4 regions of the Bacillus sp. D386 genome follow, and region 1 is predicted to be linked to each of the others. Evidence: riboswitches for the same ligand, from Rfam matches in the RefSeq annotation. Region 1 holds a riboswitch; each other region holds the start of a gene.
The links. A riboswitch is a leader RNA that binds a small molecule or an ion and turns the genes downstream of it on or off. The one in region 1 is predicted to bind cobalamin.
Positions count from the first base shown of each region.

Region 1 (8,286 bases):
ATTAATAGATATTCAGCCTTTCTGGCATTTTTCAGCGGACTCGTTTCTCCATCAATGATGTATCCATTGTCTATTTTTTTAATTTGGAGTTTATGTTGATTGGGATAAACAAAGGCGACTGTTGGGCAAATTCCCGTTTCACACTGAGTTTGATAAAAAGAAAATGCGTTATGATCCTCTTTTAGTCGAATAAACGATGCTCCCTCCCCGGCTCCTGGAAGCCCCTGAATAGTATCAAGGTCACCATAAGCAAGCGCCTCAACAATCTGTACCTGGGAAACGAGCGGCAATTCCAGGCCACCGTATGATTCAGGCAGTTCCAAATTTAATAATCCAAGGTCACTCAACTTTCTGACCACGTCCTCACTTACACCCTGATTTTTTTCCGTTTGCCTGGCATAGGGACGGATCTTTTGAATTGCAAAATCCTTTGCTACATCAACAAATGCCTTTTCTTCCTCACTTGGTAAAAAAGAAACCAACTTTCTCCCTCCTTCATATCAATAGTTTATTAATTTGAGAGACTGCTAAATGAGCGCATGACCAATCGGTTTAATAATCTAGCAAGATATTCTACATCTGTCTTTTGGTGATTTGGTTCCCGGAATTTTTGAATGACGACCTCATTGATTGCTCCAACCATTGCCTGAGAGATGATCCTAACTTCCTGTCCATTCACATTCTCCGGAAACTCCTGGTAAGCAAAAAAAAAGATAAGATCTGCGAAACTTTTAAGTGCTTCTCGTCTGACCAGTTCTACTTCGAAAGAAACTCCGACTGATTCGAGTAAAATAAAATTGGCAACAGCCTTATTGGAAAAGCAAATTTCCAAATAGCGAAGAATTCCGGCATATGCTTTATAACCAATGCGTGGTTCCCGTAAAGCTGCAAGCTTAATCTCTTCTGCAACTTCTCCAATCAAACTTTCACAAAGTGCAACAATCAAAGTCTCTTTATTGCCGAATTGTTGGTAGAACGTTGTTTTCGAGACATGTGCATACTCAACTATGTCCAGAACTGATGTATTCTTGTAACCTCTTGTAGTGAATAATTGCAGGGCTGCATATAGCATTTTATCTCTTGCTTCGGTCGGCAGGTCATTTACATATAACATTCTTATCATTCCAATCCCATGTGTGAGTACGAATACGTATTGGTATCATCATACCTACACAAAAGGGAAATTTCAACAAAATTGTTAGAAAATTTAATTTATTTTCTTCAACAAAAAAAGAGCCTCCCAAAGTAAAATGGGCGGCTCTTAAATGAAAATGTTTATTTAAATATTTCAGGATAGATTTTTTCAGCTATCAATTGCAAGCCTTCTGTTAAACGTGGTCCCGGTCTTGACACTGTGTCATTATCTACATCATAAACCTGCTTATTTTGAACGGCAGGTACCTCGGACCAAGCTTTTCTTCCATATACCTTTTCTTCTGGATTTTCAATATAATAGCCATATGTAGTAAGAATAACATCAGGATTGCGATCAATGACTTGTTCTTCATTCATTGTTACCCAACCCTCTTGATCAGCGGCAATATTCTCTGCCTGAATGATATCAAGCATTTCGTCTATATAGGTTCCGTTAGCCGCTGTATATAAATCCGGTGAGGAAGATACTTCAATCCAAACCTTCTTCTTATCTTTTATAGCACTTGCTTTCTCTTTAATTTCTGCTACTTCTTTTTTCATATCCGAAATAATTTCATCAGCTTTGTCTGATGTTCCGGTTGCTTTAGCAATCAATTCAATTGTTCCATATGCACCATCAAACGAATTGGCGTCAGGTACGATAATAACATCAATACCAGCTGTCTGGAATTGTTTAATGGTATCCTTAGCATTATTAAAATGACTGGCAGAAAGCAATAAAAGATCCGGATTTAATTCCAACACTTTTTCAATATTGATTTCTAACCCGCCGACCTTAGGTTTGTCAGCAGCTTCTGTAGGAAAATTACAATAATCTGATACACCAATGATTTTCTCTCCAAGACCTAGTGCATAGGCCGTTTCAGTATTGCTTGGCAGCAAGGATACGATCGTGTCCGGCTTTTCCTCAATCTTGATGCTTTCTCCGGATCCATCCCTTACCTCAACAGGAAAGGCTGTGGACGTTGATTCAGAAACCTCTTTCTTCTGGTTTGAGTCATCTTCAGTTGACGAACACCCAAACATTAACATAGATAGCGTAAGCATTAGCATAAATAAAAATAAATAGTTTTGCTTTTTTAGCATAGTTATTCCCCTTTCCAACATAATAAAAAAGCCTTAGCTCGAAAAAAGCTAAGGCGAAAATCCACATTAAAATAACAGGATTGGACGCCTACTTTTCCCTCCGAAAAATAGTACATACAAAAGAAAGAGCAGGTCTCCTGGCTGACGCATCAATTTACTCTGATTTACCTTCCCATGCTCTAAACAAAGAGCCGGTGGTTTACAAATCATTTCATCCGCGTATACAGTAGCGGGGGCTGCACCGGATTTGCACCGGTTTCCCTATTATCCTAATAAATAAGGCACTCTTACACTATTCAATATTTATATTTTTTATATAATCAGCTATCTTCATTCTTCTTCATATTCAACATCAGTATGTTCCCTGCAAAATTGTAAAACCATCGATAATTCATCTTCCTCAAGCTCAAAATCCAAAATACTTTGTGTTTCACTTTCTATAAACTCATATTTTGAAATTTGGTCCTGATTTTCATCCATTACATATATAACACGCAACAGAAGACCCTTATCGGTATATAGTTCATCTTCCTCGGGAACGGAAATCTCCAGTACATATTCGAACCTTTCTCCAGAAAGGATACCAAACGGGTCTTCCAGTTTCTCAACTGTATAACTTTGTATCTCGATCATCTTTATCAACCTTTCTAAAATGCTTATGTCTATTATACATGTTCAATCTCTTTATTAAACATTTTACCCAATTATTCAACTCCGTTTAGGAATATTTTTTAACAAGAATCAAAAACTATATTAAAATCACTTAATCCATAGGAGTTTATTATGCGTACTCTATCTGTTCTCACATTGCTCATTATCCAGCTTCTTATTCCATCTGAAACATTTGCAAAGACAGCCTACCTCAGTTTTGATGATGGTCCCTCAAACATCACACAGGAAATCCTCGATATCCTCAAAGTTCAGGATGTTAAGGCAACCTTTTTTGTAACGGGAACAGCCAGCCCGGGACATATGTATTTATATAAAGATATCGTAAAAAATGGACACGCTCTTGGACTGCATTCCTATTCTCATAATTATTCCAAAATCTATCGATCCAAGGATACTTTTTTTAAAGACATTACTCAACTGGAAGAATTTTTGGAAAGGGAAGTAGGCGTAAGCCCGAAAATCCTACGATTCCCCGGCGGCTCCAATAACTATGTCGCAAAACAATATGCCGGGACTGATTTAATGGATCAATTAAAGACTGAGGTAATAAAAAGAGGATATAAATATTATGATTGGAACTGCGATGCTAACGATGGATTAAATCCTCCAATTCCAGAAAAAAAATTACTTAAATTAATTATGCAAGGGGTAGGTGAAAAAGAAAATCTCTATATCCTCCTGCATGATTTTAACGGCAATACAACAATCGTGGATGGGCTTCCGGAAATCATTCGCCGTCTGAAACATAAGGGATACACCTTTAAAATAATGGATGAGTCCACACCAACTTTTGAATTTTAAAAATGATAAATACTCCTATCAGTTCAAATCGCAAATGCTGTCCATTATTCTGTAACGCTTCTTTTCTAACCTGAAATAAGGTTTACATTATAAAACAAACGCCCTTTCAGGTAGGGGCGTTTTGTTTTTTATTATTCGACTACAAGGTAATTGCCATGTTCCATATTGATTACGTATTCTGGCTTTGGGGGCTTACCTCCGTGCTCCTTGATTTTCGCTTTATGGCCAGCGATATGCTCAGGGCTCTTTTCCCATGCTTTCCATGCTTCCTCTGATTCCCAGCGGATAATCATGACAACTTCTTCTTCCCCACGCGTTGTTTTTTTCACTAATAACTCCCGACTTATAAAGCCTTCACGCTGCTCAATTAACGACGGACCTTGATCTGGCTTCTTTTTGAAGCGTTCCAATATCTTGTCTGAATTTCCCTCTGTCACTATCCACTTACGGATTTGAACAAACATACATAATCGCCCCTTATTAAAGGAGCATGCCCCACTTGAGACATGCTCCTTGTTATGAAGATTATTTTAATTCATTTAAGATTTCATCTAATTTTTCTGCTTCAGTCGTTACACCGTTACTTGAGAAGTACCAGTTAACACCGTCTAAGTAGACAATTTTGCCTTCTTTGTAAGCACTGGTTTTTTTGATAATATCATTTTCAATATCTTTTTTAATTGTTTCTACATCAGAAGCAGTACGGTCGATAATTAACAATACTTCTGGATCAACAGAAAGGATTGACTCATAAGAGAAATCAGAACCGTGGGAAGATGCTTCGATATCAGTTGTTGCTGGCTTGAAGCCAAAGTCATTATATACATATGCGAAACGTGAATCTTCACCATTGTCGAAACCGGAGATTTTCTTGTCATTGTACATCGCTACCAATGCATTTTCATAACCAGCAGCTTTTTCTTTTACTGCATCAACTTTTTCTTGTAATGAAGCTTTCAATTCTTTGCCTTTTTCTTCTTTATCAAAGATTTGAGCTGCTAAATCAACTGTTTCATATACAGCCTCTATGTAATTATCATTGTCAGAACCAATGAAAATAACGTTAGGTGTGATTTCTTTTAATTGTTCATAAAATGGTGTTTGACGACCAGAGATGAAAATAACATCCGGCTCAGCAGCTGCTACTGCTTCAAAATCGATTTGCTTTAGTGTACCAACATCGGCAACACCCTCAGCAACATATTTTTCTTTTAAATGCGCTGGCATATTTCCTTTACCGCCACCAGCAGCTACGCCTACGATTCCTTCAACACCTAATGCATCAAGTGTATCTAAAAAGCCATAATCCAGAGCAATAATGCGTTCTGGCATTTTATCTAATTTTACTTCTTCAAATGTAGTTGTCGTACCCTTTTCTTCATCTTCACGTGATTCTGTTAAGGAAGATACTGTCATTGGAAATTTAGAACTTTCGACAGTTTCTTTTTCTTCTGTTGGTTTTGTCTCAGAAGACTCCCCTGTTGTTGACTCGTCACCTGAGTTACAAGCTGTCAACATTAATGTTAACGCTGCCAAAGCAGTTAAAGTTTTCCATTTCTTCATCCTTTGTTCTCCTCCTAAAATACGCTGTTGGTAATTGAAAACGATTATCATTTTCAATCGACATTATCATTCTAAATGAGAATCACAAAATATGTCAACTCTTTTGAAGTGTTTGATAAATAATTTTATTTTTCCTATCTGACCTAACGAGAATTAGACATGGATGATTTCGTATCATTCTCGAGATATTCTCTCCTTGAAAAGTTAAATATCAGTTAGAAATGTGCTCAGCAAAAGAAATACTATAAAAAAAGACTCCAAAATAACAGCTATTTTGGAGTCTTCGCGAAAACTTAAGTATACGACCCTTAACTTGAACAAGATTTTGCTGCTGTCAATTATTCCAAAAATATAAGGCCAGAATCTATTTTAGAATCTAATGTGAATTAAAGTATACACATATACGACATCCATCTTGCTCTTGTACAGGAATATGCATGTCATATACATCACGCAAGGATTCTGAGTTAATAATCTCATGCGCTGGACCGTCCTTTATCAGACGCCCATCCTTTAACGCCACTATGCGATCAGAGTATACAGAAGCAAAGTTGATATCATGCAAGACAATTACAACCGTTTTCCCTAACTCATCTACCAGCTTGCGCAGTATTTTCATAATTTGCACAGAGTGTTTCATATCCAGATTGTTTAATGGCTCATCTAATAAAATATAATCCGTATCTTGTGCAATAACCATTGAAATAAAGGCACGTTGTTTTTGACCGCCTGATAACTCATCCAACAGCTTATCCTGCATATCTGTTAAGTTTAAATACTCCAGTGCTTGGTCTACAATTCGTTCATCATCTGCATTCAGCCGCCCTTTTGAATATGGATAGCGTCCAAAAGAAACAAGCTCGCGTACGGTTAAACGAATATTCAAGTGATTGGTCTGCCTTAAAATAGCCACCCGCTTTGCAAAAGCATCTGATTTCATTTTCTTAACGTCAGTTTGATCTAAAAATACTTCACCTGTATCAGCATCTAAGAGACGGCTCACCATTGATAATAACGTTGATTTACCAGCGCCATTTGGACCAATAAAAGAAGTGATAGCTCTTGGTTGGATTTGCAATGTTACATTTTCAATAACAGATTTTTTCCCAAAGCTTTTAGAAAGCCCTTTAATATCAATCATCCTGCTTTCCTACTTTCCCTTAGTAATAAGTAAATAAAGTAAATCCCACCGACAAAGTTAATAACGACACTAATCGTTGTATTCAAATGGAAAACATGCTGAACAAGAAATTGTCCTCCGACAAGCGCAATAATACTGATCAAGCTTGCCCCAATGATTAATATCGAATGCTTATATGTAGCCAAATATTGATAGGCTAAATTCGCCACAATTAATCCTAAAAATGTTACAGGTCCAACCAGTGCGGTAGAAGTAGCGATTAAAATAGACGATAGAATCAGCACTTTCAGCACGATTTTATCATAGGCGACACCAAGATTAATCGCGTTATCTCGACCTAGTGATACAACATCTAAATCACGTAATAACCGATAGCCATATATAAAGGCGGTACATAAAATAACAATAGCAATGCTCAGTAATTCCGTCTTCACGTTCATAAAGCTGGCAAACAAGCGAGCTTGCAAACTTTCATATTCCACAGGATCAATTAGAACTTGCATGAACGTTACCAGACTTCCGAGTAATGTTCCAAGTATCATACCTGCTAATAATAGAAGAAAAATTGGATATTTATCTGCCCTGAATAAAAAACGATACAAAATCAATGCGAATACTACCATCGCAATGATTGCTACACTAAAGTTTAAGTAACGGCTTACAACGAAGATTGAAGCCGACCCTGCCGTAAAATAAATGACAGTTTGAACGACTTCATACATCGAGTCGATCCCCATAACAGATGGTGTTAATAAACGGTTATGTGTAATGGTTTGGAATATAACACTTGCATACGCAATTGCCGTTCCGGTAATAACCATAGCAACTATGCGCTCAATACGCTTTGGAAAGGCGTAACTAAAACCGCCCTGAATATTATAGAAAGCAAATAAAGCCATACATCCAATTGCAATAACAGCTAAAATAATTAGCTTTACACTATTTTTTCGCATATGCTTTCCCCCTAAACAACATAATTAAGAAGATCGCACTGCCAATTACTGCAACTGTAGTATTTACAGGTATCTCATATGGATGGACAATCAATCGGCTTAGAATATCACATGCCAATAAGAATGCCGCCCCCATGAATATTGTATGAGGGATTGTTTTACGTAAATTATCGCCCAAATAAAGGGAAACCAGATTTGGTACAATCAACCCTAAAAACGGAATAATCCCTACCGTTAAAATGACTGTTGTAGAAATTACCGCTACGATAACTAGACCAATGTTTAACACTGTACGATAACTTAAACCCAGGTTTTTCGCAAAATCCTCACCCATACCAGCTACTGTGAATTTATTTGCATATAGATAAGCAATGATAATTGCTGGAACCGCTACATACAACAGTTCATAGCGTCCTGAAACGATCAAGGTAAAACTCCCCAAGAAAAACGTATCTACATTTTGCAGAACATCCGCTTCATATCCAATGAATGTTGAAATCGCCCCGATGATATTACCGTACATAATTCCGATAAGAGGGACGAATATGACATCTTTGAATTTAATGCGCTCAAGTAAATTCATAAAAATAAATGTACCAATTAATGCGAATGCAAAACTAAATAGTATTTGCCCCATATAGGACATATTAGTAAAAAACACCATAGAGACAATGACACCTAGTTTTGCTGCATCTAGCGTACCAGCCGTTGTCGGTGATACAAACTTGTTTCGGCTTAAGCTTTGCATAATTAAGCCCGCAATTCCCATTCCTGCACCAGCTAAAATAATGGCCATTAACCGTGGTAATCGACTCATCAAGAAGATTTGCGTCTTGTCTGAATCTAAATCTAGTAAATCACTCGGTTTAATATCAATAGCCCCTATAAATAGCGAAATAAAGGATAGGATAATAG
Region 1 is NZ_VEMV01000004.1:595,616-603,901, reverse strand. It holds gene FHY45_RS14905 (acyl-CoA dehydrogenase family protein) at 1-482, opposite strand, end outside; gene FHY45_RS14900 (TetR/AcrR family transcriptional regulator) at 512-1,123, opposite strand; gene FHY45_RS14895 (ABC transporter substrate-binding protein) at 1,276-2,241, opposite strand; cobalamin riboswitch at 2,352-2,545, opposite strand; gene FHY45_RS14890 (DUF6509 family protein) at 2,572-2,874, opposite strand; gene FHY45_RS14885 (polysaccharide deacetylase family protein) at 3,025-3,714, shown strand; gene FHY45_RS14880 (antibiotic biosynthesis monooxygenase family protein) at 3,846-4,178, opposite strand; gene FHY45_RS14875 (siderophore ABC transporter substrate-binding protein) at 4,240-5,277, opposite strand; gene FHY45_RS14870 (iron ABC transporter ATP-binding protein) at 5,654-6,418, opposite strand; gene FHY45_RS14865 (iron chelate uptake ABC transporter family permease subunit) at 6,415-7,371, opposite strand; gene FHY45_RS14860 (ABC transporter permease) at 7,358-8,286, opposite strand, start outside.

Region 2 (8,286 bases), on a different contig from region 1:
CTTTGTTTCCGTTCCTGTCATTCTTGCTGCGGCGAGTAGAAAAGTACCGATCATTTCGCATGAGTCAGACATTACACCAGGGTTGGCCAATAAGCTATCATTGCCTTTTGTTCAAAAAATTTGTTATACCTTTCCGGAGGCTAAAAATCATATTCCTGCAGAAAAGTCTTTTTTCTTAGGGCCCATCGTAAGAGATGAACTGCGTCAGGGTGACCCATCGATTGGAATGAAAATATGCCAATTTAATACAAGGAAACCTGGATTATTGATCATGGGAGGCAGTCAGGGTTCTGAAGCAGTGAATAAGGCTGTGCGTAAGGACTTGGATCGATTGCTCAAAACCTTTAATGTCATTCATTTATGCGGAAAAGGAAAGGTAGATTCCACCCTACATCGTGATGGATATGCTCAGTTTGAATATATTAACCAAGGCTTGGCAGATATATTGGCTATGACAGCTGTGGCTGTTTCAAGGGCCGGTTCAAATTCTATTTTTGAATTTTTAAGTTTAAAAATTCCAATGGTCTTAATCCCGTTATCAAGGAAAGCCAGCAGAGGCGATCAAATCATGAATGCTGAATCATTTAAAAAGCAGGGTTTTGCCTATGTTATTGAAGAGGATGAGCTTTCGTTAAACACGTTAGCTGATAAGGTAGAAACTATATTTAAAAACAAACAGATGATTATCGATAAAATGAACAATTTTGAGGAAGAAGATGGACTGGAACGCTTGTATGAATTGATTGATACCTATAAAATTTAATGTTGAAATGATAAGTATTATTCTATATACGAAAAAAGCATTAAAACAGAACACTAAACAGGATTTGTAGCCAAAAAGTAGGAGTGTCGGAGCAATGAATCTTAAATGTTATACCCAATATGATGGACTTGGGTTAGCGAAGCTTGTAAAGGAAAAACAAGTATCCGCAATAGAATTAATAGAGGACGCATTTGAACAAATAAATGAACTAAATCCTAAAACAAATGCAGTTGTTCGAACTAGATTCGAAAAGGCAATGATGGAAACTGGAAAGTTTGAATCTATATACGGACCTTTTGCAGGAGTACCTATCTTATTAAAAGACTTATCACAATCTATTAAAGGCGAACCGATTACAGCGGGTTCAAAATTACATGTAAATCGGATTGCTAAACGGGATTCTAATTTTGTGAAAAAAATTCGTGAGGCAGGATTTGTCATTATTGGACAGACGAGTTCTCCGGAGTTTGGTCTGAAAAATATTACTGAGCCAGCTGTATATGGAGCGACACGTAATCCATGGAACCTGCAGCATTCATCGGGTGGATCAAGCGGCGGAGCATCAGCCAGTATAACTTCAGGTATGGTCCCAATTAGCGGTGCCAGTGATGGCGGCGGCTCTATTCGTATACCGGCATCATTCACTGGATTAGTAGGCTTGAAGCCAACAAGGGGAAGGACACCCGTTGGTCCAGGTGTGGGCCGCCAATGGCATGGAGCTGCGGTAGATTTTGCCTTAACCAAAACGGTTCGTGATAGTGCAGCTATGCTGGATGCCTTGCAAATCATTCAGCCGGATACTGCCTTTCAGGTACCTTTATATAATGGGAGCTATTTGAAGGAGCTTTCGAATCCATTGAAAGAAAGGTTTAAAATTGCTTTTTCCACAAAGTCTCCGGTGGGAACACCCGTTAGTGAAGAAGCTGTAGAAGCGGTACATAAGACAGTCAAATGGCTGGAACAGGCAGGGTTCACCGTTGAAGAATGTGATAATGGGGTAGATGGAATCCGCCTTATGGAAAATTACTATATTATGAATAGCGGAGAAATGGCAGCAGATATACTGTCCATTGAGGAAGCCATTGGACGGCCGATTACCGTTAATGATATAGAGATAGTCACATGGGTACTCAGAACTGCCGGGCAGAATGTATCAGCTGTTCAATTTACACGCAGTTTAGCTGAATGGGATACGGCAGCTGCACAAATGGCCAGGTTCAATGAGGATTATGATTTGTATTTGACGCCGGCAACAGCTTTCTCAGCTCCAAAGGTGGGCGAATTGACGCATACGGATGAACAGAGCTTGCAGTTATTGAAAGTAAATGAACTAAAACCCTCTGATCAGTTAGCAATGGTCTATGAAATGTTTAAACCAAGTTTAACGTATACGCCTTTTACACAGTTGGCGAACATCATCGGACAGCCTGCGATTAGCTTGCCTGTTCATATGACAGATTCTGGCTTACCCCTTGGAGTGCAATTGATGGCTCCAAAGGGAAGGGAAGATTGGCTTCTTAAAATAGGAGCGTTGTTAGAGCAATCCGATATATGGGTTGGACAGAAAGGGAATCCATATATTGGATGGTGATAAAAGTGATAGATCGACTAGAAGATGCGTGTAATTCAGTTGGTCAATTAAAACAGTCATTTCACTTGTTTATATTTATGAGAATTCCTATATATCGAAAATATCTTCCGTTTACATTTTCAACATGATATATTAATAATACGAAAATTTAAAACAATCATAAGTGCTCACTATTGTGAGGTAAAAGGGAATCCAGTGTAAATCTGGAACAGCCCCCGCTACTGTAAGAGCTGATGAAATCACGTGACCACCTTTAAATGAGGGAAGGTGTGAGAGTAAAGTGAAGCTCAGAGTCAGGAAACCTGCTTATGAATGTGTATTGCTTACTTTTCGGTGGGAAAAGGGATGGCGAACGTAGAGATGATTGTGTCTTTGCGCTGATTTTGACAGCGTTTTTTTGTCTGTGCATGAATCAAGCCTGTTTTCCTTAACCGGGAAGACAGGCTTTTTTATGTTTAATATTTCAGCGTGAATTCGCTAAATATAATAAATTTTGGAAAAGGGAGAATAGTGAGATGAAAAAGATTGCAAGCTTATCACTTTTGGTGTTCTTATCCGTTTTTGCATTGTTTGCATGCGGAAATGATGAGACAGTAAACAACCAGAAAAATGAAACAAACCAGGAAACTAGCGAGTATCCGAAAACACTGACAGATGGTCGTGGAGAAAAGGTAACAATAAAAGAAAAACCTTCAAGGATTGTTTCAACAACGTTGGCCATTGATGAATATTTATTGCCATTGGCAGAAGAGGAACGGATTGCAGCGGTTACGAAAATGTCTACAGACTCAGGGATTTCGAATGTAGCAGATCTAACAGATGGAATTGATACAAAAATTGAATCAGTCACATCTGAATTGGTGCTGTCACTTCAGCCTGATTTAGTGCTGATTCCTTCCTATGTAGATCCTGAGGTTCTTAAACAAATTGATGCAGCAGACATCACCACCTACCAACTTAAAGATGATTCCTCTATATCAGGTGTATTGGATGGTCTAATGGAGGTTGGTACCATTGTTGGCGAGGAAGATAAAGCAGAAGAAATCATAGCTGATGTCAAAAAGAGGATGTCAGATTTACAAACGAAAGCAAAAGCACAAACAGATAAAAAACGAGTGGTTTACTGGACACAGCAAAATTCTTCAGTTACTGAGAATACTACAATAGGAGAAATCATCACCTTAGCAGGCGGGATAAATGCCATTACAGAAGCGGGCATTACCGGTGAAGAGTATCCTGATTATCCGAATCTTTCAAAGGAAAAATTAGTTGAGTTAAATCCAGATGTGATTATTACAAGTGATTGGCAGTATGATGGCTCAAAAGCAACATTCGTCGAGGAATGGAAAAAGGATCCGGCACTTAAAAATCTTAAAGCCTTTAAGAATAATGAAGTGCATGTGATAGATAGCGCAAATTTAACAACGGCTTCCCATTTTGTGATTGAGGGAGCAGAAGATATTTATCAAGTTTTATATGGAGAATAATATGGTTTGTAAACAGTCTAAACAGGTTCTTATTTTTGGAATCCTGATTTGTTCCTTGCTCGTATCGTTACTTTTAGCAACCATGTATGGCGGGGTCATCGTTCCATTTACGGAAACTGTGAAAGTATTACTCTCACTGCTTCCATTTATAGAGTTTGACTATAACCCAATGTATGAAACAATCCTTGTGCAGATTCGCCTGGGGCGGGTTGTTGTGGCTGGATTAGTCGGGGCAGCCTTGGCAATATCGGGAGTCGTGATGCAAAGTGTGTTTCGCAACCCGATGGCTGACCCCGGCATAATTGGTGTTTCATCAGGTGGAGCATTCGGAGGTGTACTGGCCATCTATTTTGGTTTGGCCGCGATCCATTCTCTTTTCGTCCCATTAATGGGCTTTATCCTGGCTGCATTGACTTTGTTTGCAATTTATATGATTGCGACCAATCAAGGAAGGACCTCAGTACTGACATTGCTGCTGACGGGTATTGCGATTAGTTCTTTTTTATCAGCCTGTACCTCTCTGCTAATCTCTTTTTCGAATGCAGGAGTGATGCAGCAGATTGTCCAATGGATGATGGGGAACTTAAACGGGCGTGATTGGAGTCATGTACAAATATTAACTGTTCCTGTTTTATTTTCGATTTGTGTCTTTTTGTACCATGCCAACGACTTAGATATCTTTCTGCTGGGTGAAGAGCAGGCCCAGAATATGGGGATTTCCGTTCAGCGCACCCGTAATCTATTGTTAATTACTGCTTCATTAGTAACTGGAATGAGTGTCTCATTAACGGGAGCCATCGGTTTTGTTGGTCTGATTGTCCCTCATATGATCCGTATGATCATTGGGCCCTCGCATCGAAATTTACTACTGGCTAGTGTCTTAGGGGGAGCGAGTTTCTTGATTCTTGCTGACTTAATATCCCGTTTGGCCATTAGGCCTGCTGAGATTCAAATCGGTATTATTACAGCTTTTTTTGGCGCTCCGTTTTTCCTTTATTTAATTTTAATAAATAAAAAGAAGGGGGAAATCTGAGATGACAGCTATTTTGAATGCGGAGAAACTCAGCTTTAGCCGTGGCAAACAGGTGATTTTAAAAGCAATGGATATCTCTTTGGAAACTAACCAATTTACCTGCTTGATTGGTCCGAACGGTACCGGAAAATCTACTTTACTGCGCTTAATGGCAGGATTGCTAAAGCCACCTGCAGGGTCAATAGCCTTTAAGAATCATGCTCTCTCTGAGATGACTACTCTTGAAGTGGCCAAAGCAATCACCTACATGCCACAAAGCACGGTCCTTGACTATGAATTTACAGTGAGTCAGGTAGTACTTATGGGAAGGCATCCGCATCGGAAGAAATGGCAATTCTCACAAAAAGATGATAATCAATTGGCAGAGAAAGCGATGAAACAAACAGGAATTTATCATTTAAGAGACCGTTATATCACATCCCTTTCAGGAGGAGAACGTCAGCTTGTTTTCTTAGCTAAAGCCATCACTCAGAATTCTGAGGTTATTTTGTTGGATGAGCCAACTTCAGATCTGGATATTTATCATCAGGTCCAAATTGCCGAGGTCATCCGGGAGCTTGTAAAAGAGGGAAAGGCTGTCTTCGCGGCAATCCATGATATTAATTTAGCCACTCGCTATTGTGATCGACTCATGCTTATGGGAAATGGAGAACTCATTGCAGCAGGGGAACCGGAACAAGTCATTACAGATCATAATTTAATGCGTGTTTTTCAAACCCACACGTATACCTATAATGATTCCTATTTTGGGAAAAGGCAGATGATTCCTTATGCCATAGATATAAAAGGGGAGGCATGAGGAGTAAGGATTTCGTTATATTTCTATACATACATGAGCGATGGCCTTCTATGTGAATAAAGTAAACGGCATCGCGGAGGGTCACCATTTCATACGAAATTCCATGTTTTAAATAAGGAGGAATGAACCTTGAAAAAAGACTGGCGCTACTCCAGTTATCCATTCATGAAAGAAAAAACTTGTTTAGTTGATTATGAAATTCGCACTGATAGTTTAACAACAAGGATTGGGGCTGTATTCCCATTATTGACTGAGAAGGAGCAAGCAGTCATTGATGACCTTCGTATGGTTCAAGCGCTATGCTATCATGTGAACGGTTCTGTGCGCGGAAAATTGGCGATAACTGAAGCAGATTTACAGTGGTTGAGTGATAGATATGATTTTTATGTTGAGAAAACAGGGGAAAATGTAAAACAATTCGTCTTACCGCAAGGAAGCAACGCCGCATGCGCACTTCATGTCGTACGCAATGAGGCCAAGAAATCCTATCGTGCCCTGCATAAAGTTAGTGAAGAGCGAGAAGTGCCAGACATCTTATTTGATTTCCTAGGATTGCTCGCTAATGTTTGTTTTGTAATGGCTGTTTACGTCAATCAGGTGAATGGGATACAGGAAATTCCTTTTGTCAGTAAATCATATGCCGTAAAAAAGAATTAAAAATGATCATCCTTCTTTTGTTATGGATAAAATGAAGCAACAGAGTTCATGATTAGTGGATGGGAAACAGGTATAGCCTAGAAAACAAAAACGGAGTGCAAAATGAACTGCTAGCCCGGTCCCGGCTTTATTCAAGGTGTATGGAGGACCCGAAATTGTGCAGGATGCAGGGTATTATTTATATGAAAAGTACCAATTCGAGCCAGACCGGATTTTTTCGGAAGACGACTATATAAATATAGGAGATGTGCCTTATAAGGCAATCTGGACACCTGGGCACTCTCCGGACCATTTTTGTTTTCTTGATGAGGATCAGGGTATTCTTTTTGTCGGGGACCACTTACTAAACGTCATCAATCCGATTGTTCTTATCCAGCAGGCAGGTGAAAATCCATTGAGGGATTATATGCAAGCCATCTGGAAAATTGAACAATGTTCAGTACGTTATATGCTGACCGGTCATAAGGAAATGATCGAAAATCCCTCAGGAAGAATCCGGGATTTAAAGAACCACTACCGGAAAAGATGGATGCAGATTTATGAAAAAGTTGATTATGAAGGGAAAAGCGCCTTCGATATATCCAAGCAAATATATGGACGGGATCCGAGTTGCGCACGTACTCTATCAGGATTTATGCAGACCATTACTAATTTGGAATACCTGCAATCAATTGGTTTTGTTCGAAAAGAAGATAGAGATGGCATGTTTTATTTTTATAAATCATGTTGATTTTCAACTCAAAACAAGGGAACTCTAGTGTTAAGGAGTTCCCTGTTAATTCAACTTTTATAAAATTATTTGAAAAGCAGTTACTTTACAATATAAGTTCATCTTATAAGTTCATCTTTCTCTATATCAAAAGTATTTTTATCAATTGAATAACATTTGACTTCTTTCTCTACAGCATTGTTCTTATTTTTGGAATTCAGATTCCCCATTACCAGCATATTGCTTTCAAATAACTCCTTCTTTTAAAAACAAATATACGCTATTCAAGTTAGCGTTGGATAAATTGATTTATTCTTCTTCGGCATTTTCAATTTCTTTTATATCATTAGTGGAAATAAATAAACTAAGCAGAGCCATCATTTTGAGGGAACTATTTTAACCATGGGGCCGTTGAATGACGGTCTTTTTAATGCTCTAAACGGATTGAACTTTAGCTCTTTGTGTACATCATTTTAATTTTCCTCCAACAATCACGAGAATGTATCTATAGGAGAGTAACTTTCAGGGATGAATTTTTTTCTAGTTGATGAGTACATATATCTGATAATACGATAGATTTAGCGAAATACTTAACTACAGGACGTGATTGAATGATGAAGCAACGAATCTTAATTATAGAAGATGAACCACAGCTGGCCAGACTTCTGCAACTAGAATTGCAGTTTGAAAAGTTCGAATCGGATATTGCCCATACCGGCCGGGAAGGATTGGATAAATTCAAGGAAGGGAGTTATGATCTTGTTTTGCTTGATCTTATGCTGCCAGAGCTAAACGGCATGGAAGTATTGCAACAGATAAGGAACTCAGGATCATGCACACCTATTATTTTATTAACAGCTAAAAATGAAGTGAAAGACAAGGTTGCTGGATTAAATTTGGGAGCCAATGATTATGTGACAAAACCATTTGAATTTGAGGAGCTGCTGGCCAGGATACGGGTGAATTTACGATTTAGTCCAGCTTCCCTTCCAACTGTTACCCCTCCATTAAATCAATTCAGTTTTGGCCCAATTCAAGTGAATTTAGATAGCCATGATGTGCTGAAAGATGGAAAGGTGATTGAACTGACCCCGCGTGAATTTGATTTACTTGTCCATTTTATTCGGAATGCACGCATTGTCCAAACGAGAGAGCAAATTTTAGATGCTGTATGGGGGTTTGATTATTATGGAGATACAAATGTCGTGGATGTCTATGTCCGCTACCTTCGTCAAAAGCTTGGGAAT
Region 2 is NZ_VEMV01000002.1:143,000-151,285, reverse strand. It holds gene FHY45_RS05735 (undecaprenyldiphospho-muramoylpentapeptide beta-N-acetylglucosaminyltransferase) at 1-763, shown strand, start outside; gene FHY45_RS05730 (amidase) at 858-2,354, shown strand; cobalamin riboswitch at 2,499-2,678, shown strand; gene FHY45_RS05725 (ABC transporter substrate-binding protein) at 2,870-3,841, shown strand; gene FHY45_RS05720 (FecCD family ABC transporter permease) at 3,843-4,874, shown strand; gene FHY45_RS05715 (ABC transporter ATP-binding protein) at 4,876-5,673, shown strand; gene FHY45_RS05710 (hypothetical protein) at 5,803-6,330, shown strand; gene FHY45_RS05705 (MBL fold metallo-hydrolase) at 6,488-7,060, shown strand; gene FHY45_RS05700 (response regulator transcription factor) at 7,654-8,286, shown strand, end outside.
Region 2: another riboswitch for cobalamin. It lies ahead of FHY45_RS05725 (ABC transporter substrate-binding protein); the one in region 1 lies ahead of FHY45_RS14895 (ABC transporter substrate-binding protein).

Region 3 (8,286 bases), on a different contig from region 1:
AATTTAATACAAGGAAACCTGGATTATTGATCATGGGAGGCAGTCAGGGTTCTGAAGCAGTGAATAAGGCTGTGCGTAAGGACTTGGATCGATTGCTCAAAACCTTTAATGTCATTCATTTATGCGGAAAAGGAAAGGTAGATTCCACCCTACATCGTGATGGATATGCTCAGTTTGAATATATTAACCAAGGCTTGGCAGATATATTGGCTATGACAGCTGTGGCTGTTTCAAGGGCCGGTTCAAATTCTATTTTTGAATTTTTAAGTTTAAAAATTCCAATGGTCTTAATCCCGTTATCAAGGAAAGCCAGCAGAGGCGATCAAATCATGAATGCTGAATCATTTAAAAAGCAGGGTTTTGCCTATGTTATTGAAGAGGATGAGCTTTCGTTAAACACGTTAGCTGATAAGGTAGAAACTATATTTAAAAACAAACAGATGATTATCGATAAAATGAACAATTTTGAGGAAGAAGATGGACTGGAACGCTTGTATGAATTGATTGATACCTATAAAATTTAATGTTGAAATGATAAGTATTATTCTATATACGAAAAAAGCATTAAAACAGAACACTAAACAGGATTTGTAGCCAAAAAGTAGGAGTGTCGGAGCAATGAATCTTAAATGTTATACCCAATATGATGGACTTGGGTTAGCGAAGCTTGTAAAGGAAAAACAAGTATCCGCAATAGAATTAATAGAGGACGCATTTGAACAAATAAATGAACTAAATCCTAAAACAAATGCAGTTGTTCGAACTAGATTCGAAAAGGCAATGATGGAAACTGGAAAGTTTGAATCTATATACGGACCTTTTGCAGGAGTACCTATCTTATTAAAAGACTTATCACAATCTATTAAAGGCGAACCGATTACAGCGGGTTCAAAATTACATGTAAATCGGATTGCTAAACGGGATTCTAATTTTGTGAAAAAAATTCGTGAGGCAGGATTTGTCATTATTGGACAGACGAGTTCTCCGGAGTTTGGTCTGAAAAATATTACTGAGCCAGCTGTATATGGAGCGACACGTAATCCATGGAACCTGCAGCATTCATCGGGTGGATCAAGCGGCGGAGCATCAGCCAGTATAACTTCAGGTATGGTCCCAATTAGCGGTGCCAGTGATGGCGGCGGCTCTATTCGTATACCGGCATCATTCACTGGATTAGTAGGCTTGAAGCCAACAAGGGGAAGGACACCCGTTGGTCCAGGTGTGGGCCGCCAATGGCATGGAGCTGCGGTAGATTTTGCCTTAACCAAAACGGTTCGTGATAGTGCAGCTATGCTGGATGCCTTGCAAATCATTCAGCCGGATACTGCCTTTCAGGTACCTTTATATAATGGGAGCTATTTGAAGGAGCTTTCGAATCCATTGAAAGAAAGGTTTAAAATTGCTTTTTCCACAAAGTCTCCGGTGGGAACACCCGTTAGTGAAGAAGCTGTAGAAGCGGTACATAAGACAGTCAAATGGCTGGAACAGGCAGGGTTCACCGTTGAAGAATGTGATAATGGGGTAGATGGAATCCGCCTTATGGAAAATTACTATATTATGAATAGCGGAGAAATGGCAGCAGATATACTGTCCATTGAGGAAGCCATTGGACGGCCGATTACCGTTAATGATATAGAGATAGTCACATGGGTACTCAGAACTGCCGGGCAGAATGTATCAGCTGTTCAATTTACACGCAGTTTAGCTGAATGGGATACGGCAGCTGCACAAATGGCCAGGTTCAATGAGGATTATGATTTGTATTTGACGCCGGCAACAGCTTTCTCAGCTCCAAAGGTGGGCGAATTGACGCATACGGATGAACAGAGCTTGCAGTTATTGAAAGTAAATGAACTAAAACCCTCTGATCAGTTAGCAATGGTCTATGAAATGTTTAAACCAAGTTTAACGTATACGCCTTTTACACAGTTGGCGAACATCATCGGACAGCCTGCGATTAGCTTGCCTGTTCATATGACAGATTCTGGCTTACCCCTTGGAGTGCAATTGATGGCTCCAAAGGGAAGGGAAGATTGGCTTCTTAAAATAGGAGCGTTGTTAGAGCAATCCGATATATGGGTTGGACAGAAAGGGAATCCATATATTGGATGGTGATAAAAGTGATAGATCGACTAGAAGATGCGTGTAATTCAGTTGGTCAATTAAAACAGTCATTTCACTTGTTTATATTTATGAGAATTCCTATATATCGAAAATATCTTCCGTTTACATTTTCAACATGATATATTAATAATACGAAAATTTAAAACAATCATAAGTGCTCACTATTGTGAGGTAAAAGGGAATCCAGTGTAAATCTGGAACAGCCCCCGCTACTGTAAGAGCTGATGAAATCACGTGACCACCTTTAAATGAGGGAAGGTGTGAGAGTAAAGTGAAGCTCAGAGTCAGGAAACCTGCTTATGAATGTGTATTGCTTACTTTTCGGTGGGAAAAGGGATGGCGAACGTAGAGATGATTGTGTCTTTGCGCTGATTTTGACAGCGTTTTTTTGTCTGTGCATGAATCAAGCCTGTTTTCCTTAACCGGGAAGACAGGCTTTTTTATGTTTAATATTTCAGCGTGAATTCGCTAAATATAATAAATTTTGGAAAAGGGAGAATAGTGAGATGAAAAAGATTGCAAGCTTATCACTTTTGGTGTTCTTATCCGTTTTTGCATTGTTTGCATGCGGAAATGATGAGACAGTAAACAACCAGAAAAATGAAACAAACCAGGAAACTAGCGAGTATCCGAAAACACTGACAGATGGTCGTGGAGAAAAGGTAACAATAAAAGAAAAACCTTCAAGGATTGTTTCAACAACGTTGGCCATTGATGAATATTTATTGCCATTGGCAGAAGAGGAACGGATTGCAGCGGTTACGAAAATGTCTACAGACTCAGGGATTTCGAATGTAGCAGATCTAACAGATGGAATTGATACAAAAATTGAATCAGTCACATCTGAATTGGTGCTGTCACTTCAGCCTGATTTAGTGCTGATTCCTTCCTATGTAGATCCTGAGGTTCTTAAACAAATTGATGCAGCAGACATCACCACCTACCAACTTAAAGATGATTCCTCTATATCAGGTGTATTGGATGGTCTAATGGAGGTTGGTACCATTGTTGGCGAGGAAGATAAAGCAGAAGAAATCATAGCTGATGTCAAAAAGAGGATGTCAGATTTACAAACGAAAGCAAAAGCACAAACAGATAAAAAACGAGTGGTTTACTGGACACAGCAAAATTCTTCAGTTACTGAGAATACTACAATAGGAGAAATCATCACCTTAGCAGGCGGGATAAATGCCATTACAGAAGCGGGCATTACCGGTGAAGAGTATCCTGATTATCCGAATCTTTCAAAGGAAAAATTAGTTGAGTTAAATCCAGATGTGATTATTACAAGTGATTGGCAGTATGATGGCTCAAAAGCAACATTCGTCGAGGAATGGAAAAAGGATCCGGCACTTAAAAATCTTAAAGCCTTTAAGAATAATGAAGTGCATGTGATAGATAGCGCAAATTTAACAACGGCTTCCCATTTTGTGATTGAGGGAGCAGAAGATATTTATCAAGTTTTATATGGAGAATAATATGGTTTGTAAACAGTCTAAACAGGTTCTTATTTTTGGAATCCTGATTTGTTCCTTGCTCGTATCGTTACTTTTAGCAACCATGTATGGCGGGGTCATCGTTCCATTTACGGAAACTGTGAAAGTATTACTCTCACTGCTTCCATTTATAGAGTTTGACTATAACCCAATGTATGAAACAATCCTTGTGCAGATTCGCCTGGGGCGGGTTGTTGTGGCTGGATTAGTCGGGGCAGCCTTGGCAATATCGGGAGTCGTGATGCAAAGTGTGTTTCGCAACCCGATGGCTGACCCCGGCATAATTGGTGTTTCATCAGGTGGAGCATTCGGAGGTGTACTGGCCATCTATTTTGGTTTGGCCGCGATCCATTCTCTTTTCGTCCCATTAATGGGCTTTATCCTGGCTGCATTGACTTTGTTTGCAATTTATATGATTGCGACCAATCAAGGAAGGACCTCAGTACTGACATTGCTGCTGACGGGTATTGCGATTAGTTCTTTTTTATCAGCCTGTACCTCTCTGCTAATCTCTTTTTCGAATGCAGGAGTGATGCAGCAGATTGTCCAATGGATGATGGGGAACTTAAACGGGCGTGATTGGAGTCATGTACAAATATTAACTGTTCCTGTTTTATTTTCGATTTGTGTCTTTTTGTACCATGCCAACGACTTAGATATCTTTCTGCTGGGTGAAGAGCAGGCCCAGAATATGGGGATTTCCGTTCAGCGCACCCGTAATCTATTGTTAATTACTGCTTCATTAGTAACTGGAATGAGTGTCTCATTAACGGGAGCCATCGGTTTTGTTGGTCTGATTGTCCCTCATATGATCCGTATGATCATTGGGCCCTCGCATCGAAATTTACTACTGGCTAGTGTCTTAGGGGGAGCGAGTTTCTTGATTCTTGCTGACTTAATATCCCGTTTGGCCATTAGGCCTGCTGAGATTCAAATCGGTATTATTACAGCTTTTTTTGGCGCTCCGTTTTTCCTTTATTTAATTTTAATAAATAAAAAGAAGGGGGAAATCTGAGATGACAGCTATTTTGAATGCGGAGAAACTCAGCTTTAGCCGTGGCAAACAGGTGATTTTAAAAGCAATGGATATCTCTTTGGAAACTAACCAATTTACCTGCTTGATTGGTCCGAACGGTACCGGAAAATCTACTTTACTGCGCTTAATGGCAGGATTGCTAAAGCCACCTGCAGGGTCAATAGCCTTTAAGAATCATGCTCTCTCTGAGATGACTACTCTTGAAGTGGCCAAAGCAATCACCTACATGCCACAAAGCACGGTCCTTGACTATGAATTTACAGTGAGTCAGGTAGTACTTATGGGAAGGCATCCGCATCGGAAGAAATGGCAATTCTCACAAAAAGATGATAATCAATTGGCAGAGAAAGCGATGAAACAAACAGGAATTTATCATTTAAGAGACCGTTATATCACATCCCTTTCAGGAGGAGAACGTCAGCTTGTTTTCTTAGCTAAAGCCATCACTCAGAATTCTGAGGTTATTTTGTTGGATGAGCCAACTTCAGATCTGGATATTTATCATCAGGTCCAAATTGCCGAGGTCATCCGGGAGCTTGTAAAAGAGGGAAAGGCTGTCTTCGCGGCAATCCATGATATTAATTTAGCCACTCGCTATTGTGATCGACTCATGCTTATGGGAAATGGAGAACTCATTGCAGCAGGGGAACCGGAACAAGTCATTACAGATCATAATTTAATGCGTGTTTTTCAAACCCACACGTATACCTATAATGATTCCTATTTTGGGAAAAGGCAGATGATTCCTTATGCCATAGATATAAAAGGGGAGGCATGAGGAGTAAGGATTTCGTTATATTTCTATACATACATGAGCGATGGCCTTCTATGTGAATAAAGTAAACGGCATCGCGGAGGGTCACCATTTCATACGAAATTCCATGTTTTAAATAAGGAGGAATGAACCTTGAAAAAAGACTGGCGCTACTCCAGTTATCCATTCATGAAAGAAAAAACTTGTTTAGTTGATTATGAAATTCGCACTGATAGTTTAACAACAAGGATTGGGGCTGTATTCCCATTATTGACTGAGAAGGAGCAAGCAGTCATTGATGACCTTCGTATGGTTCAAGCGCTATGCTATCATGTGAACGGTTCTGTGCGCGGAAAATTGGCGATAACTGAAGCAGATTTACAGTGGTTGAGTGATAGATATGATTTTTATGTTGAGAAAACAGGGGAAAATGTAAAACAATTCGTCTTACCGCAAGGAAGCAACGCCGCATGCGCACTTCATGTCGTACGCAATGAGGCCAAGAAATCCTATCGTGCCCTGCATAAAGTTAGTGAAGAGCGAGAAGTGCCAGACATCTTATTTGATTTCCTAGGATTGCTCGCTAATGTTTGTTTTGTAATGGCTGTTTACGTCAATCAGGTGAATGGGATACAGGAAATTCCTTTTGTCAGTAAATCATATGCCGTAAAAAAGAATTAAAAATGATCATCCTTCTTTTGTTATGGATAAAATGAAGCAACAGAGTTCATGATTAGTGGATGGGAAACAGGTATAGCCTAGAAAACAAAAACGGAGTGCAAAATGAACTGCTAGCCCGGTCCCGGCTTTATTCAAGGTGTATGGAGGACCCGAAATTGTGCAGGATGCAGGGTATTATTTATATGAAAAGTACCAATTCGAGCCAGACCGGATTTTTTCGGAAGACGACTATATAAATATAGGAGATGTGCCTTATAAGGCAATCTGGACACCTGGGCACTCTCCGGACCATTTTTGTTTTCTTGATGAGGATCAGGGTATTCTTTTTGTCGGGGACCACTTACTAAACGTCATCAATCCGATTGTTCTTATCCAGCAGGCAGGTGAAAATCCATTGAGGGATTATATGCAAGCCATCTGGAAAATTGAACAATGTTCAGTACGTTATATGCTGACCGGTCATAAGGAAATGATCGAAAATCCCTCAGGAAGAATCCGGGATTTAAAGAACCACTACCGGAAAAGATGGATGCAGATTTATGAAAAAGTTGATTATGAAGGGAAAAGCGCCTTCGATATATCCAAGCAAATATATGGACGGGATCCGAGTTGCGCACGTACTCTATCAGGATTTATGCAGACCATTACTAATTTGGAATACCTGCAATCAATTGGTTTTGTTCGAAAAGAAGATAGAGATGGCATGTTTTATTTTTATAAATCATGTTGATTTTCAACTCAAAACAAGGGAACTCTAGTGTTAAGGAGTTCCCTGTTAATTCAACTTTTATAAAATTATTTGAAAAGCAGTTACTTTACAATATAAGTTCATCTTATAAGTTCATCTTTCTCTATATCAAAAGTATTTTTATCAATTGAATAACATTTGACTTCTTTCTCTACAGCATTGTTCTTATTTTTGGAATTCAGATTCCCCATTACCAGCATATTGCTTTCAAATAACTCCTTCTTTTAAAAACAAATATACGCTATTCAAGTTAGCGTTGGATAAATTGATTTATTCTTCTTCGGCATTTTCAATTTCTTTTATATCATTAGTGGAAATAAATAAACTAAGCAGAGCCATCATTTTGAGGGAACTATTTTAACCATGGGGCCGTTGAATGACGGTCTTTTTAATGCTCTAAACGGATTGAACTTTAGCTCTTTGTGTACATCATTTTAATTTTCCTCCAACAATCACGAGAATGTATCTATAGGAGAGTAACTTTCAGGGATGAATTTTTTTCTAGTTGATGAGTACATATATCTGATAATACGATAGATTTAGCGAAATACTTAACTACAGGACGTGATTGAATGATGAAGCAACGAATCTTAATTATAGAAGATGAACCACAGCTGGCCAGACTTCTGCAACTAGAATTGCAGTTTGAAAAGTTCGAATCGGATATTGCCCATACCGGCCGGGAAGGATTGGATAAATTCAAGGAAGGGAGTTATGATCTTGTTTTGCTTGATCTTATGCTGCCAGAGCTAAACGGCATGGAAGTATTGCAACAGATAAGGAACTCAGGATCATGCACACCTATTATTTTATTAACAGCTAAAAATGAAGTGAAAGACAAGGTTGCTGGATTAAATTTGGGAGCCAATGATTATGTGACAAAACCATTTGAATTTGAGGAGCTGCTGGCCAGGATACGGGTGAATTTACGATTTAGTCCAGCTTCCCTTCCAACTGTTACCCCTCCATTAAATCAATTCAGTTTTGGCCCAATTCAAGTGAATTTAGATAGCCATGATGTGCTGAAAGATGGAAAGGTGATTGAACTGACCCCGCGTGAATTTGATTTACTTGTCCATTTTATTCGGAATGCACGCATTGTCCAAACGAGAGAGCAAATTTTAGATGCTGTATGGGGGTTTGATTATTATGGAGATACAAATGTCGTGGATGTCTATGTCCGCTACCTTCGTCAAAAGCTTGGGAATCAGGTGATTCAAACGGTACGGAGCGTTGGCTATGTTATGAAGGAGGAATAGGATGTGAAATTACAAACAAAGATTAATTTGTTATCAACTGTCCTTACTCTTTTCTTTTTTTGTCTGAGCTTTATCGGCATTTATTATTTCTATAAGTATTTAGCCTATGATACAGAGTACGAGCGGCTAAAAGGATATGGAGATGAAATGCTGGCTGCAATCAGTGAATTAGACAGTGCAGATAATAT
Region 3 is NZ_VEMV01000001.1:96,096-104,381, reverse strand. It holds gene FHY45_RS00490 (undecaprenyldiphospho-muramoylpentapeptide beta-N-acetylglucosaminyltransferase) at 1-524, shown strand, start outside; gene FHY45_RS00485 (amidase) at 619-2,115, shown strand; cobalamin riboswitch at 2,260-2,439, shown strand; gene FHY45_RS00480 (ABC transporter substrate-binding protein) at 2,631-3,602, shown strand; gene FHY45_RS00475 (FecCD family ABC transporter permease) at 3,604-4,635, shown strand; gene FHY45_RS00470 (ABC transporter ATP-binding protein) at 4,637-5,434, shown strand; gene FHY45_RS00465 (hypothetical protein) at 5,564-6,091, shown strand; gene FHY45_RS00460 (MBL fold metallo-hydrolase) at 6,249-6,821, shown strand; gene FHY45_RS00455 (response regulator transcription factor) at 7,415-8,098, shown strand; gene FHY45_RS00450 (sensor histidine kinase) at 8,102-8,286, shown strand, end outside.
Region 3: another riboswitch for cobalamin. It lies ahead of FHY45_RS00480 (ABC transporter substrate-binding protein); the one in region 1 lies ahead of FHY45_RS14895 (ABC transporter substrate-binding protein).

Region 4 (8,286 bases), on a different contig from region 1:
GCTTGGCCGAAATCGGGCAAGGGAAAGCATCAGCTGCTCAATTTATGGAGCAGACAAAGAAATTAACGGGGAAGATTATTGAGGATGCTGTAAAAGGCTTTGAAACCTGGGATTTTACAGGATTAAAGGTTGAAACGATTGAACGTACCTCTTCTAAGTTTACAACAGGGAAAAAGGTAGGCGCCTGTCCGCTGTGTAAAGGGGATATAGTCGATAAGGGTGAATTTTATGGATGTGCGAATTATAAGCAAAACCAGTGTAAATTTACATTTTCGAAAAAAATCCTTGGAAAAAAGATTTCCCAAACCAATATGCAGAAATTATTAAAAGATGGGAAAACCAATGTCATAAAAGGGTTTAAAAAAGGAGAAAAATCATTTGACGCGGCGATTGAATGGAAGGACGGTAAAATTAATTTCCTGTTTTCAAATGAAATTGCTCCAAAAACTTAAAAATTTTTGTGCATTCAGGTATAATGGTCGAAGAAGTTTCCATTTGCGCTGGTAAATGGAGTACATATTATATTAAGGGAGTTTTTGTAAATGAGTAAAGTATTGATTTTTGGACATAAAAATCCAGATACTGACACAATTTGTTCAGCAATCGCTTATGCTGAATTAAAAAAAGAGTTGGGTGTTGAAGCAGAACCGATTCGACTTGGTGCGATTAATGGTGAAACACAATATGCACTTGATACATTTAAAGTGGCAGCTCCCCGTTTGGTTGAGAAGGTTGCGGAAGAAACACAGGAAGTTATTCTTGTAGACCACAATGAAAGACAGCAAAGTGCGGATGATATCGATCAGGTTCGAGTATTAGAGGTTATTGATCACCACCGTATTGCAAATTTCGAAACAGCTGATCCATTGTATTACCGTGCTGAGCCGGTTGGATGTACAGCAACCATTTTAAATAAGCTATACAAAGAAAACGGAATTCAAATCAAAAAAGAAGTAGCTGGCTTAATGTTATCCGCTATTATTTCTGATTCTTTATTATTTAAATCTCCAACTTGCACGGAGCAAGATGTTGCTGCTGCAAAAGAATTGGCTGAAATAGCTGGTGTTAATGCAGAAGAATACGGATTGGAAATGTTAAAAGCTGGAGCAGATTTAAGCAAGAAAACTATTGCAGAATTAATTTCTTTGGATGCTAAAGAGTTCTCCATGGGCACATCAAAAGTGGAAATTGCACAAGTGAATGCAGTTGATACAAACGATGTAATGGCGAAGCAAGCTGAACTCGAAGCAGCTATGCAGGCAGCTATTAATGAAAAGGGTCTGGATTTATTTCTATTAGTTGTAACAGATATCCTAACAAATGATTCTGTTGCCCTTGCTATTGGTGATAAAGCTGCAGCTGTTGAAAAAGCTTTCCATGTAACATTGGTAAATAATACAGCTGTTCTAAAAGGGGTTGTTTCCCGTAAGAAACAGGTAGTTCCAGCATTAACAGAAGCATTATCGTAAATTTTACTTGCAAAATTTCTGGCATGATGTTATATTAATATATGCGATGAGCTGAATTGTGTAAGTCGAGCACATACCTTATGGTACACACTATGTGGAGTGTGGTGACTCGCCTCAATTTTTTCGAACAAGGCACCTGTTTTTAACAGGTGCCTTTTTATATATTCATATCCAGAGTGTCGATTGGACATATCAATAATGGTACACAAATAGCGAGCTTTAAAATACATAATGCAGGCAGATCAATCAAAAAATAGTAAAGATAATAATCAGGTTTTCCGAATAGGGAATCGTTGAGAAGGCATTTAACCAAACTAATACATAAGCTCAAGTTAAGAACGATTTACATATGTTAATTAGTATTCAAGGAGGAAATAAAATGAATAAGAAAACAGTAGATGATTACTTACAGGAAGGGATACATGGCGTTAAAGAAATAAAGCCTGCTGAACGGAAAGAATTTCTTGGGAGCTTACGTGAACGTGTGGTTGTCGCATTAACACAGGCTCAGGTTTTTCAAAAACAAATCCCACATGGATTTATTGACCTATTGAAAAAAAATAAGGGCGCTAAGCTTTATTTAAATGGCCACATTAATTATTCCCATCTATCGAAATTCGTTAAAGCAGCAGATGAACATGGGATTCAATTTAAAATCGTGACCAATAAAGACTATAATTCACCTAATGGTTTGGTATTGGCCTATGATCATGCAATTAATAACGATAACATTACATTAGAAGAACCGGCACAGGAAGAAACTAATACTGAGGAGACAGAAAAAAAGACAGGTTTTTTTGAATCACTTAAGCAACTCTTTACAAAAAAATCATAAACAAAATGTCATAACTGTGCACCCCTTAATACGAGAAACAATACGGTGTCTGGATGCATGTTTCGGTTAGGTGAGTATGTGCCATCGACTATTCTAGTTTTAGTTTGTATGGTATAGTTATCAAATTAGAGATAATTTAGGTTTATGATTTGAGGGGCACAAAGAATGAATTCAACACAAGAGTATATTGAAGAATGGCAGGAAGCACTTGAAGAAGAGATTCAGTATTTAAAAAAATATGGAAGTACCCGCTATCACCTGATGAATGGCAATAAGATTATGTCAGGTGATTCTTTTACGTACTATTTTGAGTCATCCAGTATTTTGCGTATACCTGTTGGAACGATTGCTAAGCTGGAATGGGGCGGGAGTCGGTTTGATGCCAGAATCCTATCCTCTGAGGGCAATAGTTTGCTTCTGTCTCTTGAACAATCAATAGGTGAATTGATTGAAGAGGCTACGATTTATCATGACCCATGGGAACTTTTAGATCAGCTGATTGAAAGACTGGATGATATCAGGAAAAGTAAGCGGAAAAGAAGTCGGGTTAAACGGATCATGGAGCCTTCCATGCCTGATAAACGAACGGACAAAACAAGTAAAAGCGCGGTACGCGAATTATATGCCAGATCAAAATATAACCCGGTCACATATGTTTGGGGACCGCCTGGTACAGGAAAAACGTATACTTTAGCACGAACGGCAGCCAATAAATATTTTAAAAAGAAACGTATATTAGTTCTCTCTCACAGTAATCAGGCTGTGGATGTCCTGCTTGCCGAAATTACGGCATTTGTTAAACGAGCGGATCGTTTTCATGAAGGAGATATTTTACGTTACGGCTCTCAAACTGGTGAGGGTCTTCTGATGCATGGGGATATATTGCCGGCTAAATTATTGGAAAGTCATGATGGACATTTAGTGAAGGAAAGGGATTCGATTAATGAAGAAAAGAAACTGCTAAAAAAAGATCTGTCTCTGTCTTTTAGCGTACGTGACTCGGAGCAGCTTCTTGACCTTGAAAAAAAACTGGGCAGAATCTTAGAGAAAATAAGGCAAAAAGAAATTCATTTAGTCAAAAATGCCTTCATTGTTGGGACTACCTTGGCGAAAGCAGCAATGGACCCGAGTATTTTTGAACAAGAGTATGATCTAGTTATCATTGATGAAGCCAGTATGGCCTTTATCCCGCAAATTGCCTTTGCCGGCGCACTTGCCAAGCGTTGTATTATTTGTGGGGATTTTAAGCAATTACCTCCTATTGCGGTTTCGAGGGGAGAGCTTGTAGACCGCTGGCTGAAGGAGGACATCTTCCATCGTGCCGGTGTTGCTGATATTGCACGTGGGGGAAAACTTCATACTCATTTGTTTTTATTAAAGGAACAGAGGAGAATGCATCCGGATATCTCCGCTTTTACGAACCAATATGTTTATAATTCACTGGTTGGCGATCATCCAAGTGTTCATATAAATAAAAAAGATATCGTTTCAAAGACACCTTTTGTAGATCGTGCTTCCGTACTGTTAAATACGAGCTTCACAGGGGAACACTGCTTTACGGGCACTTCCTCTGGTTCTAGAATGAATTTGATGAATCTATTGTTATCCTTTCAGGTTATTCATGAAGCCTACAGCAATGGGAGTAAATCAATCGGTTATGCAACCCCTTATCGTGCGCAGGCACAATTGATGGAAACATTAATTAAAGATCTATATGAGGAAGAGAACGGCCTGCATGATATATTGGCTGCCACTGTCCATCGTTTCCAGGGAAGTGAACGGGAAGTAATGGTATTTGATAGTGTAGATAGTTATCCGCAAAATCGGGCAGGGATGCTTTTAACGGGCAGGGAAAGTGAACGGCTGTTAAATGTTGCAATTACCAGAACAAAAGGGAAACTGATTCATGTCAGCGATGTGGAGTTTATAGAATCAAAAGTTTCGCATACAAAAACTCTTCATCAGCTCGTTCAATATCAAATGAAACGGAATCAAATGGTCAATATGGATCAAATAGGCAAATGGATTGCCAACCATCATCCAAAATTACAATGGATTTATGCAAGAAATTTGGAAGGGTTCTATCAGGATTTAAAAAAAGCCCAATCTTCCATTATCCTTTCCTTGCCAAATTCCAGTGTGTTATCATCGGATTTTGTTCAAAGAGTGAAGACGAGGAACTCAAGAACAAGACTGATGATGTATTCTCCAGATTCCCATTCCTATTTGGATCCGGATATCCATCTTCAGAATGGGCCAAGCTTCACATTTGTCATCCTTGACCAAAAAGTATTGTGGTTGGGGGTTCCTCTTGAAGCCAATAAACGTGTTCATCCGCCATACATTGGAATTCGATTGGAATCCGAAGCATTTATCAATCAATTTCTCCAGCAATTGCCTAAATAAATTGTCGGAATTTTAGTTGCTATTTTCACATATAAGATTTATAATTCTATATGTTGTTATCATTTTATATCTAAAATACTATATATTGATTTTAACGTGTTTAAGGTGTCGTATTACGACTTAATAGGGAATCCGGTTAAAATCCGGAACTGTACCCGCAACTGTAAATGCTGATGAAATAAGTAAACCACTGTAGAGAAATCTATGGGAAGGACTTAGAGTAAAGCGAAGCATGAGTCAGGAGACCTGCCTTTTTCACTGGTTTGCCTTTATCGGGAGCAATGAGGGTGGAACGGATGAAATAGCAATATTGAACAGTTCAATCTTGTTATTATTTCTTTTCCCATTGCTTATTTTTAGGCAATGGGATTTTTTGCGTGGAGGGAACAGACGTTTTTAATCGATTTATCGGCAAACAATAAGGGGGAAATTAGTATGGCAGTATCTTACGAATCAAACTATGCAAGTCTGGAAGTCATAAATTTAAAAAGCATAGAAACATACATAAAGGAATGTGTTAGTTCCTATACATCTATTTATTCAGCAGAGGAATACTTAGAAAAAATCAAGACAGCACTTGAGTATAAGTCTGACTATAGCAAGAAAGAGTTGGTGAATTTACTGGTACTAAGCGCCGTAGAGCGTATCTCTGCTGATGAGCCTGATTGGACATTTGTGGCGGCAACTATTTATTTAGACCAGTTATATGATAAAGCTTCAAAAAGCCGGGGATATGATTTAACACACAAATATGGGAGCTTTCATCAGCTTGTTGAACTATTGACTGATATGGGGATTTATAATCCAGCATTGTTAAATGAATATACGGAAGACGAAATCAATGAACTCGAAGCAGTCATCGATTCATCAAAAGATCAGTTGTTTACGTATATTGGCATTCGGACGCTGGCAGATCGCTATTTAGCCAAATCTCATCATGGAAGCTTATATGAACTTCCTCAGGAACGGTTTATGATTATTGCCATGACATTAATGATGAATGAGCCTAAAGAACAGCGAATCAAATTAATAAGAGAAGCATATTGGGCCTTATCCAATCTATATATGACGGTGGCAACTCCTACGCTTGCTAATGCTGGGAAAAGCTATGGCCAATTATCCAGTTGTTTTATCGATACTGTTGATGATAGTTTGCAAGGTATCTATGATTCAAACACCGATATTGCCAATCTATCTAAAAATGGCGGAGGAATAGGTGTTTATTTAGGGAAAATTAGAGCGCGAGGCAGTGATATTAAAGGATTTAAGGGTGTTTCCTCAGGAGTTATACCATGGATGAAGCAATTAAATAATACCGCCGTCAGTGTGGACCAACTGGGCCAAAGACAGGGTGCCATTGCAGTTTATCTGGATGTTTGGCATAAGGATATATTTGCCTTCCTCGAAGCGCGTTTAAATAATGGGGATGAACGTTTTCGAACGCATGATTTATTTACTGGTGTTTGCATTCCGGATTTATTTATGGAAATGGTCAAGGAGCGGGGTACCTGGTATTTATTTGATCCGCATGAAGTAAGAAAAGTAATGGGATATTCTCTTGAAGATTATTTTGATGAAGAAGCAGGGGATGGCCAATTCAGACAAAAATATACTGAATGTATCAATCATCCGCAGCTTTCCAAAAAAGAAATACCTGCCATTGAAGTGTTTAAGGCGATCATGATTTCTCAGCTTGAAACAGGAACACCTTATATGTTTTATCGGGATACGGTCAACCGCTCTAATGCTAATCGCCATAAAGGAATGATATATTGCAGTAATTTATGTACGGAAATTATGCAAAATCAAAGTGCTACCAAAGTTATTGAACAAAGAACCGAGGATGGGAAAATTATTATTGAAAAAACACCGGGTGACTTTGTTGTATGTAATCTTTCGTCTATCTCCCTTGCCAAAGCTGTAAAGGAAGATGTCCTTGAACGCTTAATTAAGATACAGGTGAGAATGCTTGATAATGTCATTGATTTAAATAATATCCCGGTCATTCAGGCAAATATAACGAATAAAAATTATCGTGCTATAGGACTTGGGACATTTGGCTGGCATCATTTATTAGCGCTTGAGGGCATTGCCTGGGAATCAGAGAAAGCCGTTGAATACTGTGACCGATTATACGAAAAAATCGCTTATTTAACGATTAAATCAAGTGTGGATTTAGCTGGTGAAAAAGGTGCTTACCCATTTTTTGAAGGATCTGATTGGGATAGCGGATTCTTTTTTGACCAAAGAGGCTATGATTCAGATGCTTGGAGTCAATTGAAAAAAAGAGTGCATACATCCGGAATTCGAAATGGCTATCTTATGGCCGTAGCACCAAATTCTTCAACTGCGATTATTGCCGGTTCTACATCCGGAATTGATCCAATTTTCAGAAGGGAATATTCCGAAGAGAAGAAGAATTACCGTATTCCAGTGACTGCACCTGACTTGAATCTGGAGACAATGTGGTATTATAAATCCGTTTATTTAATTGACCAAAAATGGAGCATTCTCCAAAATGCACGTCGTCAAAAACATATCGACCAAGGAATCTCGTTTAATTTGTATGTCCGTAATGATATTAAAGCACGTGATTTATTAGACTTGCATCTGCTTGCATGGGAGACCGGATTAAAAACAACATACTATGTACGTTCTACTTCAAGCGCTGTTATAGAAGAATGCGAAAGCTGCCAATAAGGATGGGGGAAATATAATGGATACAAAAACAATAGTGGAAAAACGTAAATTAGTCGATCGGGAAGCACCGAATAGTTCAACGGGTATTATTAATGGCAGAAATTCAAATATTTTAAATTGGGATGATGTGCGCTATCCATGGGCATATCCTAAATATAAAGTAATGCTATCTAATTTTTGGACGCCTTTTGAAATTAATATGGTGAATGATGCGAAACAATTTCCAAATCTTTCAGAAATTGAACAAGAATCCTTTCTAAAAATTATAGGCTTGTTGGCATTGCTTGATAGTATCCAGTCTGACTATGCCAGTAAAGTCGCCGACTATCTGACCGATTCATCTCTGAATGCATTGATGATTATGCTGGCGCAGCAAGAAGTCATTCATAACCATTCCTACTCCTATGTATTGTCAAGTATTGTCCAGAAAAGCAAGCAAGATGAAGTTTTTGAATATTGGAGAACTGAAGAGATTTTGCGTAAACGAAATGATTTTATTACTGATGGCTATCGGGATTTCACAGAAAACCCAACAATTGAAAATCTGCTTAAATCGATTATCTATGATGTAATCCTAGAAGGGCTCTTCTTTTACTCAGGCTTTGCTTTCTTTTATAATTTGGCCAGAAACCAAAAGATGGTGGCAACTTCAACGATGATTAATTATATAAATCGAGACGAGCAGATCCATGTTGGGCTGTTTGAGAAGATTTTTAAAGAAATAGTGGCTGAACATCCTGAAACAAATACAGAAGAATTGAAAAATTTTGCGATTGAAACCTTCCGAACTGCTGCAGAGCTTGAGATTGAATGGGGTTATAAAGTTATAGGAAATAAAATCGAGGGAATTACGATGGCTGAGCTCGAACAATATAT
Region 4 is NZ_VEMV01000003.1:448,675-456,960, forward strand. It holds gene FHY45_RS10980 (DNA topoisomerase III) at 1-452, shown strand, start outside; gene FHY45_RS10985 (manganese-dependent inorganic pyrophosphatase) at 543-1,469, shown strand; gene FHY45_RS10990 (YueI family protein) at 1,849-2,304, shown strand; gene FHY45_RS10995 (DEAD/DEAH box helicase) at 2,470-4,710, shown strand; cobalamin riboswitch at 4,797-4,978, shown strand; gene FHY45_RS11000 (ribonucleoside-diphosphate reductase subunit alpha) at 5,146-7,410, shown strand; gene FHY45_RS11005 (ribonucleotide-diphosphate reductase subunit beta) at 7,427-8,286, shown strand, end outside.
Region 4: another riboswitch for cobalamin. It lies ahead of FHY45_RS11000 (ribonucleoside-diphosphate reductase subunit alpha); the one in region 1 lies ahead of FHY45_RS14895 (ABC transporter substrate-binding protein).